DNA from 2 places in the Lamprobacter sp. genome. Region 1 is predicted to be linked to the other one. Evidence: predicted binding sites of a transcription regulator. Region 1 holds the regulator's gene; the other holds the start of a gene.
What was found. Region 1 encodes sigma-54, which starts transcription at its own class of promoters, with help from an activator protein. Its sites were predicted from a motif close to TGGCANGNTNCNTGCTT; they were not measured.

Region 1 (7,460 bases):
AATGTCCTTTGCCGACAGTGCCTCAATCACCCCCGGCACCTGAGCGAGTAATGCAGGGCCACTGCGCGCATCAATGCCGATCGCTGTCCCGGCGCGGCCATCCCCGCCCTCAGGGCGAGTCTCCTTCAGCCCCAACGCCAGGTCATGCAGTAGGAACAGGGGCAGATTATCGATACAGACATAGCCGATATCTTCAAGCGTGCGCAGCGCGACGCTCTTGCCTGCCCCTGACAGGCCGCTGATGATGATGAGTTCCATGCCTAACATCCGTTAGTCGACAGGAGCCGCATCGATTGCTGTGCTAAATGGACGGCGACGGGGTAACACATGGGGCATTCTCGTCGATGGAACGGGCTTGCCGATCGATCAGATCGACGCCAGCATCATAGCCGCGCAACCGAAGGATTTGGTTGCGCACCGCGGTTTCCAGCAGCACCGCCAGGTTGCGACCAGGGGCTACCGGTAGGGTGACCTCAGGAACCGACACGCCCAGGATATGGCGCGCAGAGAGACTCCCTCGCAGGCGGTCCATCTGCGCCAACGCGTCTCCATCGAACGACCGCATACTGACGATCAAGTTCAGATGCTCTCGCCGCTGGACCGCACCCTCGCCAAACATCGCACGCACATTGAGCACCCCCAGTCCGCGAACCTCCAAAAAGTCTCGGAGCAGTGCTGGGCAGCTACCCTCTAGGGTCTCGGGACCAATGCGCGCGACCTCGGGCGCGTCGTCGGCAATCAACCGGTGTCCACGCACCACCATCTCGAGCGCCAGCTCACTTTTGCCAATGCCCGGGTCGCCGACCAAGAGCACGCCCATACCGAGCACATCCAGAAAGACGCCGTGCAGGGTGGTGCGCTCGGCCAGCGCGTAAGTCAGGAAATATTGCAGCCGGTCAACGATCTCCTCTTCAGCATTCGGCGAGGAGAGCAGCGGGGTACCGGCCTGTCGAGCACGGGCGAAAAAGCCCGGCGGCGGATCGATGTCCTGAGCAAAGATCACCGCCGCGGGCTCGGCGGCAAAGAGCCGATCAAGAATGTCGCGGCCCGCGGCCGGACTCAAGTCATGGAGATGACGAATCTCAGCCCCGCCTAGAACCTGCAGGCGATTAGGATGGATGCAGTTGAGCGAGCCGACCAGACTCTGGGCCGCCCCAGCGAGTGAGTCCGTATTGACCAGGGCGCGCGGCTGATCCGGTATGGGGGTTAGCCAACGCAGCCCAAGCCTCGGCCCGAGGTGCTCAATCAGGCCTTGCAAGGTATCGACGGGGGGCATCTGTGCGACGAGCCAGCCTTAAGCGTGACGCTGCAATAAGTCCAGCAACGTACTGGCATCATCGGCAGCCCGAAGTGCCGCGCGCAGTTGCGGATTGCTAAAGCGCTCGGCAAGGCTCGCCAGCAGATTCAGATGGGCATCGGTTGCCTCCTGTGGCACCAATAGGCCAAAGGCGAGGTCAACCGGACGATCATCCGGCGCATCAAAGCTGACGCCCTGGCTCAACTGCACGAAGGCGCCAATGGCCGTGTCGATGCCTTGGATGCGCGCATGCGGAAGCGCGATGCCCTCGCCTAAGCCCGTGCTACCGAGCCGTTCGCGATCGTTCAACAGGTCGAAGACAGAGGCTGAAGAACACTGCAGACCCGCACTCGCCAAGAGCTCGGCCAAGGCCTCCAGCAATCGCTTCTTGCTCGTGACCTCGACACGACAGCGGATGCGCGGCTCAGTAATCAGGCTGGGGGGAAACATCGACCGTCGCTCCAAATAAAGTGATCTTCGCATGCAGGACGCAGTACGGCCTGGTTGGATAAGGACAACAACGGCAGAGGCATCAGCCTAGCAGCATCGCAAAGGAGGCCGGAGCGCCTCACATCCCGCTCCGGCACAGTCATTGACCAGACGCTCATCGCTGCAAGCAGCCTGAGCATCGCTCAGTGCAGTGGCGTCTCATAGATCATCCTGCTCATCGTCTAGCTCACCGCTGACCGTCTCCCCTTCGGCAGCCGTCTTGGTGGCGCTACCGCGATGACTCTGGCGCTTCTCCTTATACTTCAGCACCTGGCGATCGAGCTTGTCGATCAGCCCATCAATGGCCGCATACATGTCTTCATGAACGGCATCGGCGAAGACATCGGCGCCATTCATGTGGATGCGGGCCTCGGCCTTCTGCCGTAGTTTCTCGACGCTCAGGATCACATGCACTTTGATCACGTGATCGAAGTGGCGCTCTAGGCGCTCGAATTTGCTCTCGACGTAGCCTTTCAGCGGTTCGGTAATATCGACATGATGGCCCGTGAGGTTGATTTGCATTGCGTCACTCCTGGGTTTGCAGGCGAGCCTTAGCGGCAGACATTCAGCGCTGCAGCTAAAGGCGCTTGCGCTCATTCGAGGGTGGGATACCCATTGCCTCGCGGTACTTGGCGACAGTACGTCGCGCGACATTGATCCCCTGTTCGGACAGGATGCCGGCGATCTTGCTGTCGCTCAGCGGTTTGTTCGCCGCCTCGGCGGCGACCAGCTTGCGGATAAAGGCACGAATCGCGGTCGAAGAGCATTCTCCGCCCGATGCCGTGCCGACATGACTGGAAAAGAAATATTTGAACTCCAGCGTACCACGCGGCGTATGCATGTACTTCTGCGTGGTCACGCGTGAGACGGTCGACTCGTGGAGCTCGAGCGAGTCTGCGACATCTCTGAGGATCAGCGGACGCATGGCCTCCTCGCCGTACTCGAAAAAATCGCGCTGTAGCTCGACGATCTTCGCCGCCACTCGCAGCACCGTATCGTTGCGGCTGAGCAGACTCTTGATAAACCAACGGGCCTCCTGCAGATGCGTCTTCAAGCAAACATTCTCGGCCCCATCATCGGCGCGCCGGATCAGCTTTGCATAGTCTTCGTTCACTCTCAGTTTAGGCTGAGTTTCAGGATTTAGCTCGACTTGCCACACACCAGCCTGCTTACGCACCAACACATCAGGAATCACATAGTCTGTCCGATGGTCACTGATCAGGGAGCCTGGCCGCGGCTGCAGCGACCGGATCAGCGTTAACGAGCGCGCCAGATCAAGGTCGGAAAGCTTGGTGTGACGGCGCAATTCATCCAGATCGTTGCGCGCCAGCGCGTCGAACAAGCTGTCGCAAATCTTCAGCGCACCCGCGCGATCTGGCGTCTCCGGCGGCAGCTGGCGTAGTTGCAGCAACAGGCATTCGCGCGGATCGCGAGCACCAACCCCAGCGGGATCGAGGGCCTGAATGCCATGCAGCACGGCCTCGATCTCGTCGAGCTCGAGATCCTCCAGATCCAGCGTCTCAAGCAGCTCGGCGGGATCGAGCCGAAGATAGCCATCCGCATCGATCGCATCGATCAGCGCCTCGGCGATCAGGCGGTCACGCGCCCCAAGGCGGCCCAGATTGAGCTGCCACTCGAGATGGTCGTGCAGCGTCTGTGGTTTCGACTGCTGCGCAAAGAGGTCGACATCGCCAGACGCGCTCGACCCAGGGGAACCTGAAGGGCCGGCATACTGGGCGCCAGGATCACTGTCGAAGGTATCACTCCACTCGCTGTCGAGCGCCAGATCATCGGGCAGCGTGCTCGATTCAGCGGGAACCTCGGCATCGACGGAGGCATCGGTCTGTGCTTGGCGCAACTCAGCAGTCTCGCCAGCGGTGTCCCCCGCATCCTCTCGCCCAACCTGATCTTCGTCCGAGGTCTCCAGCATCAGATTAGACTCGAGCGCGTCTTGGATCTCGCGCTGGAGGTCGAGCGTGGAGAGCTGCAACAGCTTGATGGCTTGCTGGAGCTGCGGCGTCATGGTCAGCTGCTGACCAAGACGGAGCTGGATGCTTTGCTTCATTCCGAGCGGCTATGCGGGTACAAAAGGCCTTATTGGCTTGCAGTCTAGACGAAAAGGTGGCTCAGTCGCAGCGCCAAGCTTAGATCTCCTGGTTTCTACCAAGGTCTTCAGAGTCGAAAGTGCTCGCCAAGATAGACCGCCCGCACCTGCGTATCTTGCAGCAACACCGCCGGCGCTCCGCTGGCAATGACTCGGCCGGCGTTGATGATATAGGCCCGGTCGCAGATGTCGAGCGTCTCCCGAACATTATGATCGGTGATCAGCACAGCAATCTCACGATCGCGTAAATGACTGATAATTTGCTTGATATCGCCTACCGCGATGGGATCGACCCCAGCAAAGGGCTCATCAAGCAGCATGACCTTGGGCTCAACCGCAAGCGCGCGCGCGATCTCGAGCCGCCGGCGCTCACCACCGGAGAGGCTGAGCGCAAGTGAATCGGCCACATGGCCAATGCCCAACTCATCAAGCAGCTCGTCGCAGCGCTGCCGGCGATCCTCGCGGCTCGTGTCGTCGCGCATCTCGAGTACCGCCATCAGATTATCCCGAGCCGAGAGTTTACGGAAGACCGATGGCTCCTGTGCCAGATAGCTGAGACCCCGCCGCGCTCGCGCGTGCATTGGCCGATGGGTGATGTCCTCGGCATCGAGCCTGATGCGACCAGCGTCAGCGCCGACGAGCCCGACGATCATGTAGAAACTGGTGGTTTTACCGGCCCCGTTTGGTCCCAGCAGGCCCACGACCTCACCGGCATCGACAGCCAGATCAACACCATCAACCACGCGCCGTCGTCGATAGGTCTTGGCCAGCGCACGCGCCTCGAGGATCGCCATCAGGGAGCCGATGCTGGCCGTGAAGCGGGCTCCGACTCGGGCTCGATCCGAATCTTCACTCGCTCGCGGCCTTGGGCGCTGCTACCCGCAGTCACGCGCTTGGTGATCCGATTGTAGACGATGCGATCGCTCGCAAAACGGTCCTCGCCTTGGATCAACACCGCCTCATCGATCAGGGTCAGCTGTTCGCGGTCAGCCTCGTACTCCATCCGCAGCGCGCGGCCTTTGACCTCTTCCGGATCATCATCAAGCAGCTGCCGATAACGCACCGGTTGACCGATTGCGATGATCTTCTCAGCACGGCGGTCTGGCTTGTGATGCACAAGCACCTCGTCGGCCTGGATGAACAGGCTGCCCTGGGTGACCTCGACATGGCCGATGTAGAGGCTGGTCAACTGTTTCTCGTCGAGCTCTGCGGCATCAGCCTCGATATACATCGGCTGATACTGATCCGACTCGAGCGCGCTCGTGGAGGTCGCCGTTGCCAACGCCAGACCTAACAGCAGAGTCCGCCCCCAACCGCAGCATTGCTTCGGGCTCATGACCCTCTCCTCATCGTGCATTCATCCTGCATCATCGTCGTTGAGCGGCGTCATCATCACCAGCCAGCGCCGCGCGAGCGCGTCCAAACAGCTGAATGCGAGTCGCGCTACCGAGCCAGGCGCGTAGGCCATCGGTCGCGCTGATCCAATCCTGCTCGCGCTCGATCTCGACGAAATGACTGGTCTCGGCGTAGTCGAACTGCGGCAGAAACAAGAGCTCGCTGGTCCGCAGCTCGATCGGCGCCGAGTCCGCTGTTGCTGCTCGCTGCAGCCGGACATCTTGCTCCAGCAGGATCTCATCGCCGCTCGCGTTGATCCAGGCCAGTACCGAACGCGCTCGCAGGTCTGGACCATCATCGTCATGCACCAGGAGCACAGGATCATCTAGCTCACTGCTTCCATCGTCCGCGTAGTGCCGCAGACGACGCGCGTCAAGACGCCGATAAGGCATACCCTTGTTATCCAGGCTGAGGGCGCGAAGCCCTTCCACGACATAGTCGGGGCGACGGTCGCCACCGGCCCTAGGGCCTTGGCCCGGATCGCGTGCCGGCAGCAGCCACCAGGACAGGAGGCCGGTGACCACCAAGAGCACCGCCAGCCAGCGCTCGCGCCCAGCGCCCAGCGCGACGGGTCCATCAGCAGCTCGCATAACCATCGAATAGGGCCTCAAGCTTTCCCTGGGCCTCGAGCAACCCTTCACAGACCTCACGCGCGGCGCCGCAACCGCCGGGCAATCGCGTCTGCCAGTGCGCGTATTGCTTCACCAGCGGATGCGCATCCGCAACAGCAATCGCCAAGCCCACCTGCCGCATCACAGGCAGATCAACGACATCATCTCCCACATAGGCGATCTGCGCGTGCTCGAGCCCGCAGACTTGGCGCAGCGCATCATAGGCAGGGCGTTTATCGCGCTGGCCTTGGTAGATATGCTCAACCCCCAAGCTTTCCATGCGAATACGCACCACTTCCGACTGGCGCCCGGTGATCACCGCCATCGCGATACCCGCCTGGCGCAGCATCGCCATGCCGTGGCCATCGCGCGAGTTGAACGCCTTGTATTCCTGACCATCGTCGCCGAGAAAAAGGCTGCCATCGGTCAGCACCCCGTCGACATCAAAGACCACCAGTTCGATTGCTTTGGCGCGCGCCTTGTAGTCGGTCATTGGTTCTGGCTCTCCACGCAAGTGTAACCATGCGGCTTTAACCATGCAGCTTTCCGCCCTATGATACGCGGATGCGTGACACAACGATGGTGACTTGCCGCGGCTGGGGGGATTTGGCCGATAGTGACCAATTCTATCCGAGCGATCTGCCCGAGGATTGGCGGCTGAGCTATTTTGCCAACGACTTCCGCGCCACTGTGCTGCCAGCCATGCTGTGGACGAGGGCGGACCCTCGGGAGGTGGCGCAATGGTCCGAGGATGTGCCTCCAAGCTTTCGCTTCGCCGTCGAACGCCGGTCCATGCAGCCGTCGCCAAACGCCGCCCCAGGACTAGAGCCTGAGGCTCAACTCCAAGCACTCGGCGCAAGACTCGATGGTTGGCTCGAACCCATTGCGCAAGCGTCCCAGACGACAACAACGCCCGACGCAGCCCAGTATCTGCGCTATCAGTATCAGCACTCGACGCCACAGGCCACCAGCCCCACCGATCAGTATGCCGTCCTCGCCCCAGCTGAGCTTCATCGCGACCTGCGCCGGGCACGGGACTGGCTGAGCGCGATGACTGAACGTCAGGGTCGCGCCCCGCGCTTAGTGATCTTGGCCCGACCGAGCAGCAACGCGCTCATGGCCTGGCAGGAATTGTTGGATCTCCTTGGGCTGAGTTAGCAGGTCAAGCCGCTCAGCGCGGCCACGTCCTTGACGCTGTGGGGGGAGGCCGCGAGAATGCCGGGCTTTGGATCGCCGCCTAAGCACGGACTTTCATCTAATGGCACCAGCCCTTTCAGAGACTGCAGCCGCCCCGCAGACCAGGGCCGAGGCATTCGCGATGGCCGAAGACCAGACACTAGTGCGCGTGCGCGGTCTGCGCTTTTGCCATGGAGAACGCTGTATCTTCGATGGCATCGATCTCGACATTCGGCGCAACCTGGTCACGGCGATCATGGGCCCAAGCGGAACCGGCAAGACGACCTTGCTGAAGCTGATCAGTGGCCAGCTACAGACAGATGCTGGAACGATTGAAGTAGACGGCCAGGCCATTCAGTCATTGAGCCGCACTGAGCTGTACCGATTG
Region 2 (7,460 bases), on a different contig from region 1:
ACTAGGTCGTGCAACTCGCTCGCGCGTTCGCTGGCGATGCGCTTGGCCTTCTTCATGGCCTTTTCGAGGGCCTTGATCTCGTCGTCGCTCATCCGTTCCTCCGCGCGACACCCACGCCGTGCCGGGGTGTCTGAGGTGATGTTGATTGGCTTGCCCAGTTGCTTTGGCTGTTGGCTTGGCGCTTGGCTTGGCTGTTAGCTTGGCTGTTGGCTTGGCTGTTAGCTTGGCTAAAAGGGCTGTCTCAAAGGCCAGCGACCCGGCTGTGCTCGCCGATCAACTCGAGCGCGACCGAGAGCAGCTTGTCGCCTTCGTCCTTCATCTTTGAGAGGGAGGGAAAGCCGAAGCGATGCACGTCGCGCAAAGAGCGATCCAGTACCACCAGCTTGCCGACGGTGATCAGCACCCGTCCAAAGCCTTCGTGGGTCAGATGGAGTAAAGGTACGGCGCGCAAGCCACACTCCTTCTCGATCATCACGGCGATGGCGTTATAGAAGGCCTGGATGCGGGCCACGATGATCTCGTCGGGGTCGCCGACAATCGGGATCTCGCGCTTCTTTTCCTTGGTCAGCACGTAGGGCTCGAGCACCTCAGCCGCAGAGAGGTCGTCGTAGGTGCCATAGGGGTCGATCGCGCGCACCTGCCGGGCCATCTCGGTGGCAAACTCGGTGCTGAGTACCGGATCATTCGGGTCGATGGCCTGTGCTGCGGTTGCGGGCTCGGCTGTCTCAATGGTCATGGGCTTCTCCTATGTCGTTGTGATTGATCGCCATTCATTTAGTGTTCGGGTCAAGGTGCCCATGGCTTGGGCTTTCATTATTCTTCCCAGGCCTCGGTCGCCATGGCGTCGAAACGGCTCTCGCTGCGGGGGCTCTGCTGCTCGATGGCGCGCTTGAGCCAGGCGCTCGGGCCGTCGCGCAGCTCGCGCTTGAGGGCGTGAAGTTGGCTGCTGACCAAGCTCTCGGGAGCGACCTTGATCGGCTGGATGCCTTGAGCGCGCAGCTTGGCGATGGCCGAGGCACCGATGGCCTGACAATAGACCGCGATACAGCCGGACAGGGCCGCGATCTTGGCACCGAGCTTGTCTTCGTTGCCATCCATGTCGAGGCGACCGAACTGGGCGACCTCAAGCAACTCGTAGCCACTGGCTGACACGCGGTAGATCGCGAAGCCCTCGGCGGCGCCGAAATGCTGATTGACGCGTTTGCGGTCAGTCGTGGCAAAGGCGACCTTGATGGCGTTCGCGTCGGTGTCGTCGTGACCGACGAGCTTGAGCTGGCGTTTCATGGTCATGGTGTTGGCTTGCGTTCGGGTCCTGTGAGGAACAACCAGGCCAAGTAGTACGGGTTTCGCACAGGCTGTGGCACTGTCTCAGGCCACCGCCGCGCCGATTGCAGGATCAATTGATGGGTCAAACGATCCGCCCTGGCGCTCAGCCTCTGGCCACTGCTTCAACCGCGACCGATAGGGCGCGATCTCGCCCTTATGCAAACCGAGCATGATGTTGGCGAGATCGAACAGGGTTTGACGGCTGCCCTGGTAGCCAATCCACTGCCGCTGCCAGCCGCCGACATGATCAAACTGCGGGAAGCCCGCGCGCAGCAGCGGGATGCCAAGGCGCTCCGCGGTATGCGTGCCATGGCTATTGGTGATCAACACCTCGGCGCCGTTGGCGCGGGCGAGCTGCTCCAGGTCTTCCAGATCGCCGATCTTCACCTGGGCGGCGGCCACCTCGGCGAGGCTCGGCGCGTTGGTCGGCGCCACCGCGGCGACGGTCTCAGCACCCATGCTGGCGAGCAACTGCGAGAAGGCGACCAGCAGATCGGCATCGGCGGCGATCGCGAAGCGGCCCTGGCCGATCGAGAAATGGGCATCGAGCATCGCGTCTTGCAGCTGCGAGCGCTGGCGCTCGATGCGCTCGGGCACCGGCTCGGCGCTGATCTCGGCGAGTGTGCTGATGAAGCGATCCATCGCCTCCAGCCCCATCAGATGCGGGAATCGGTGGTCTGGAACCCCGGTACGCTCGGCGAGCAGATCGGCGGCGCCGGTCATCGAGCGGCCGATCACCAGTGTCGCCGCAGCGTCGCCCAGGGTTGCCAACTCATCGAGCGGGGTGCCGCCGATGGTCAGGGCACTGTAGTCGCTATCCACCAGATGGCCGTCGAGCGAATCGGCCAGATCAGGCAGCAACACCGGGCGTAGCCGGAAACGCTCGAGCAGATCCTTCAGATGCTCGAGATCGCCGGTGGTCAGCGCCGAGCCGGCGAGCACATTGATCTGCCGCGGCCGACGTCCAGGGCGGGTGCCCGCGGCGGTGGCCTTGGGCACCAGGGCGTCGATGATCGCTTTGACGGCGGTATTGAATCCGGTCTCGAGACAACCGCTGTAGTCCGGCGAGGCGACCGGGACCACTGCCACCTCGGCGTATTCCGGATGCCGGCTGCGGAACATCTGGATGGCACGCGGCACATCGGCGCCTTGCGTCTCGACCAGGCCGGTGGTCGGGATGCCAATCAGTGCTGGCTGATGCTTGGCGCAGATTGTCGCCAGCCCTTCGACGATGCTCTCATCGCCACCCATGATGGTACTGACCTGATCCATGGCCGTGGTCTGGATCGGCATCGGCTCGCGGAAATGCTGGATGAAGAAGATCTTGCCGAATGCGGTGCAGCCCTGGGAGCCGTGCAGCATTGGGATCGATCGGCGCATACCGAGGAAGGCGAGGGTGGCGCCGAGGGTCGAGCTGGCCTTGAGCGGGCCGACCGAGAGGGCCTTGTTGCGCTTGATGATGATGGGCTCAGCCATGGGCCACCTCCGCTCCAGTCTCGGTCTCTGGCGATTGCACAACCGGCGCATCGGCTGCGGCTCCACCGCCAGCGCTGCGCCAGGGCGGGGCACTGCGCACCGCAGCCCAGATCGGGCTTTCGATGGTCAGGCACATCTGCCGCGCCAGCTCGAGCATGCCGTCGTAGCCGGCATAGCCGAATTCGCGCTCCTGATTGATATCCAGGAAGGGGATGCGCGCCTTGAGTGCGGTGTACTGATTGCGTCCGCCGGCGACCAGCAGATCGGCACCTTGCTGGTGGTAGAGATCGAGCAGGTTGCGCGGGTTGCCGTCCTCGATCATCACCGCCTCGTCGCCCATCAGCTCGCGGATGCGCGCCTTGTCGTCCTCGGTCGACTTGCGGGTGCCAGTGGCGACCACGCCCATGCCGAGATCCTGCAGCGCCGAAACCACGGACCAGGACTTCACCCCGCCGGTGTAGAGCAGCACGCGCTTGCCGCGCAGGCGCTCGCGCCAGGGCTCAAGCTCGGCATCAATGCGCGTCTCCTCACGGGCGATCAGCGCCTCGGTGCGGGTGCTGAGATCGGGATCACCAATCAGGCGCGCAAAGTCACGCAGCGCCTGCGAGACGTCTGCAACCCCATAGAAGCTGCCCTCGAACCATGGCGTACCAAAGGCCTGCTCGAGCTTTCGCGCGACGTTGATCATGGCCTTGGAGCAGACCATCATGTTGACCTCGGCGCGGTGCATGGTCTGCACCTCGTGGAACCGCGCATCGCCGGAGAGGGTGCAGAGCACGCGGATGCCGAGCTCATCGAACAGCGGCATCACGCGCCATAGTTCACCGGCGATGTTGTACTCGCCGACCAACGCGACATCGTGCACCTTGAAACCAGGCCGCTCGATGCCGGCCGGGATCGGATCGGGCTCGCGGCCACCGCAGACCTGCTTGACCATGGTCTCGCCAGCAATACGGTTGCCGAGGTTCTTGGTGCCATAGAAGCCGGCCGCATCGACCGAGACCACCGGCTTGCCGAAGCGCTCAGCCGCGGCCTTGCAGACCGCATCGACATCGTCGCCGATCAACGCCGGCACGCAGGTGTTGTAGACGAAGACCGCCGCCGGGTCGTAGCTCTCGATCGCCTGCTTGATCGAATGGAACAGCCGCTTCTCGCCGCGGCCCATGATCACATCCTGCTCGGTCAGATCGGTGGTCATGCCGAGTTTGTACAAGGTCGGGCCGGTGGAGCGGCTGCCCCGATTGTCCCAGGCGCTGCCGGCGCAGGCGATGGAGCCATGCACGATATGGGCGACATCGCCGATCGGCAGCAGCGCGATCTGGGCGCCATCGAAGGCACAGCCGCCGGCGGTGGCGCCAGGCTTGGGCTTGGCGCAGCCGGACTTGGCCTTGTCGTTGTGCTCACAGGCGGGCTCGTCCAAGAGCGCGGCGATGTCTTTTTGCTTCATGCCTCAGGGTCTCGGTGGCTGAGCGTTGGCGAGGGGGGTGCTGCTGGATGCACGCTCATGGATGCATGCTGATGGATAACTTTTAAGCAGAGACCGTGCCAGCGAGCTTAAAAGACAGGCGTCTGAGCCTCTGTTCGTTGATTGATCAGCAACTTAGCGAATCGGCTGCCGCGCATTGTCGCGCTGCCGCGATTGTCGCAAAGCGAACAAGGCGAGCGCGTTGCAGCCTTTGCAACAGCTTCCAGAACGGCGGTTTGGAGCCGGAAGCGGGGCAGGGTTTCGGGTGCCAGGCCCTGAAGGCGGGACTCAACAGGGCAGAGTGAATGGTCCGTGGGGCGGCTCAGAGCGTGACCTATTCTGAGTGCGCGACGCCTCATGTCGTATCAGATCAGGCGCGCGTCGGGCCATCTCGCTGCGATCAGGCTTGAGCAAGCTGGGCAGCATGCGGTTACCTTCGCAAGCGGTGCCTGGTGTGCGTTGCTAAGCACTTTCGATTGGTGTTGAGCTTCCTACTTGGCTCATTGGCATTCGCTTTGCTTGTTCGGTAGGGATTGCCCCCAGCCTCCAAGGAAACGCATGTCCATCGAACTCTCCGATCTTGCCAACGCCATGCGCCGCGGCGATCTCATCCCTTATCTCGGTCCCGGTGTGTTAGCGCCGGTCGTCGAGCGCGAGACAGGGGTTTCAATGCCCGCCGATAGCGACAGCCTGATCCTGGCGATGAACAAGGGTCGGCCGATGTCGAAGCGGCTGATGTGGGAATTCCCCCGCGCGGCCATGGATGTCGAGCTGAAGCGCGGGCGGAGCGCGGTCAACCGGTTCCTGGATCACACCTATGGCCAGCGCCAGTGGACGCGCGCCCCGCTGCACGACTGGCTTGCCAAGCTGGCGCCTCACTATGTGATCGACATCAACCGCGATACCCAGCTGCAGGACTCCTATGCGGATCGGCCGCATACGCTGATCCGTGGGATCTCGCGGATTGCTGGCACCGACTACCGTTTTCGCATCCATGCCTACGATGGCGACCGCTATCAGGAGATCGATCAGGATCAAGTCGACCCGGCCGCGCCGATCCTATTCAAGCCCCTCGGCAGTCCGCGACCGGATGCAACCTACATCGCCTCAGATGCCGATTTCGTCGACTATCTGACCGAGCTGATGGGTGGCTTCGGCCTACCGCGCTTCCTCAAGGAATACCGGGTCGGGCGCCAGTACCTATTCCTCGGACTGCGGCTCACGCGCGACACCGAGCGCATGGTGCTCTCAGATGTGATCTATGCCGCTGGCGAGCCCGCCGGCTGGGCGTTGATCCCAGAGCCGACCGATAAGGAGCGCCGTTACTGCGAGAAGAAAGACATCCAGCTCGTCGAGGCCGACATCGACGACCTGCTTGCCGCCGATGGATTTACGGCCAACGACAGCGCGACCGCAGAGGCAGTTGCGGGCGCGGCCGAGGCGGGGTGCTGAGGTGCTCGAGCGTCCTGACCGCTATATCAGCTTCCGCGATATCGACTGCGACGGAAACGCCGAGCGCTTCGTCACCGCTTTACGCACGGCGATGCGCGCCGGCGAGCGCGATGATCCGTTCTGGAGCTACTTCGAGGCCAAGCTCGAGGGTCGCAACGGCCCGCAGCACGATGCGCTCTATCATATCCACTGCCATCTGAACCATCTGCGCGAGCTGCTCGAGCGTTGGGATGAGGCTGAGCTGGAAACGATGCTCGAGGCGCTTGAGGTCGAGTGCTGCTAGAGGCCGAGAAACAGCGCACTTCTGATTCGCAAGCTTTGCGATAACCGAGACATTTGCGCTGTAGCGATTTTCGGCCGCCCAGCCCCTGCATCGCTAGAGCGATTCCGCTGGCGGAGCAGCGCGAACGGGGCCTCCAAAGCGCGCGGGAGCGCTAGCAGGCGCTTCAGATGAGAGCCATTCTCATCGCTCGCGAATCATAGGCAAGCGCCACCCTCGGGAGCCTTGCCCCGATCCAAAACCGACGGCTTGAGCGGGGTCGGGCTAGCCCGTCGCCGGGATCGGCTGCACCAGCGAGCGCATCTGCTCGGGACGGCCTTGTCGGACATGGCCCAGCGCCATGGCCATCATCACCGCGATGGCCAAGCCGACGCGGGTGGTCATCTTGGCGATCCCGCGGATGAAATGCAGCTCAAAGCCGAAGTGGCGATCGATGCGGTTGTTAATGCGTTCCAAGGCACTGCGGCCGTTGTAGCCGCGCTGCCAACTGGGGCTGCCATGCGGCGTGGGGACAAAGATGCGCCGATCCTGTTCATCGAGCTTGATGCGCACCACGCGCCCATACTCCCCAGGTGTCACACCACCGGCCTGGTGACATTGGGCCTGGCCTTGGCACGGCAGGCCATAGGCCGCGGCCGGACAGCGGTACTTGAGGGCGTTGCGATCGGCCTCGAAGCCCTGAAAGGCCAGATCGCGTTGCTCCCCGGTTACCGGGCAGACACAGTGAACCGAGCCCTGCTCGGTATGGACAATCGTGTCAGCCCGCTCGGGGTTGAGCGCTCGGGTGATGGGCTTGGACGGGTCGTCGTCCGGATGCTGTTTCTCCTCACGCCACAGCTCGCGGGTGTCGATCAGCGGGCGGATGGCGTCGTCATCCCAGAGCAGCGCCTTGGTCTCAGCGCTATCGAGTCCGCGATCGGCGCTGAAGTCCCGGCAGCGTTCAGCCAACTCCGGGGTCTCGGCGAAGGTGGCGCGGATCATCGCCCGCAAGGTCGGCTGTTCCGAGACCGACGCCGGCGTGAGCGCAAACGCCACCGGGATCTCATACTGGGTATCGGCGATTAGATGCAGCCCATAGCCGAACCAGCGCTTGATCTTCTTCCAGGCCTTGCCGGTGGCGGCATCAACGCCTTGGGTCTCGTGATGCCCCCAATCGGCATCGGGATCGGAGGTCTCACCGCTCGTGCGCGCTTTCTGCCCGGTGCTGTGACTGGCGATGTCGGTGCCATCGAAGCCAAGGTGCTCACCGAAGTCGGGCAGCACGGCCATGAGCTGCTCGCGCAGGATCACCGCCATCTCGCTGATCATGCCGAGCGTCTCTTCGAGTTCGATGACCGTGGCCAGAAAGCGTGAGACGTTCCAGCTCCTGGGCACGGCGCGCTCCGGCTCCGAGGGGGCGGGCACCTCAATGCGCGCGAGGCCCGTCTCAGGATCGGTCACGATCTGGGGCTTGGGCTTGCG

Region 2: the regulator sigma-54 is predicted to act here: its motif matches at 4,334-4,350, upstream of nifE (nitrogenase iron-molybdenum cofactor biosynthesis protein NifE).

Annotation. Positions count from the first base shown of each region.
Region 1 covers NZ_JAYESN010000005.1:69,061-76,520, reverse strand. Annotated here, with positions in the region: gene rapZ (RNase adapter RapZ) at 1-258, opposite strand, end outside; gene hprK (HPr(Ser) kinase/phosphatase) at 302-1,276, opposite strand; gene VBE63_RS02530 (PTS sugar transporter subunit IIA) at 1,295-1,747, opposite strand; gene hpf (ribosome hibernation-promoting factor, HPF/YfiA family) at 1,946-2,308, opposite strand; gene VBE63_RS02520 (RNA polymerase factor sigma-54) at 2,364-3,851, opposite strand; gene lptB (LPS export ABC transporter ATP-binding protein) at 3,959-4,684, opposite strand; gene lptA (lipopolysaccharide transport periplasmic protein LptA) at 4,684-5,226, opposite strand; gene lptC (LPS export ABC transporter periplasmic protein LptC) at 5,258-5,881, opposite strand; gene kdsC (3-deoxy-manno-octulosonate-8-phosphatase KdsC) at 5,862-6,389, opposite strand; gene VBE63_RS02495 (hypothetical protein) at 6,461-7,054, shown strand; gene VBE63_RS02490 (ATP-binding cassette domain-containing protein) at 7,215-7,460, shown strand, end outside.
Region 2 covers NZ_JAYESN010000107.1:5,811-13,270, forward strand. Annotated here, with positions in the region: gene VBE63_RS19900 (CCE_0567 family metalloprotein) at 1-92, opposite strand, end outside; gene VBE63_RS19905 (NifX-associated nitrogen fixation protein) at 242-736, opposite strand; gene VBE63_RS19910 (NifB/NifX family molybdenum-iron cluster-binding protein) at 814-1,290, opposite strand; gene nifN (nitrogenase iron-molybdenum cofactor biosynthesis protein NifN) at 1,369-2,802, opposite strand; gene nifE (nitrogenase iron-molybdenum cofactor biosynthesis protein NifE) at 2,795-4,249, opposite strand; gene VBE63_RS19925 (SIR2 family protein) at 4,826-5,719, shown strand; gene cowN (N(2)-fixation sustaining protein CowN) at 5,721-6,002, shown strand; gene VBE63_RS19935 (transposase) at 6,264-7,460, opposite strand, start outside.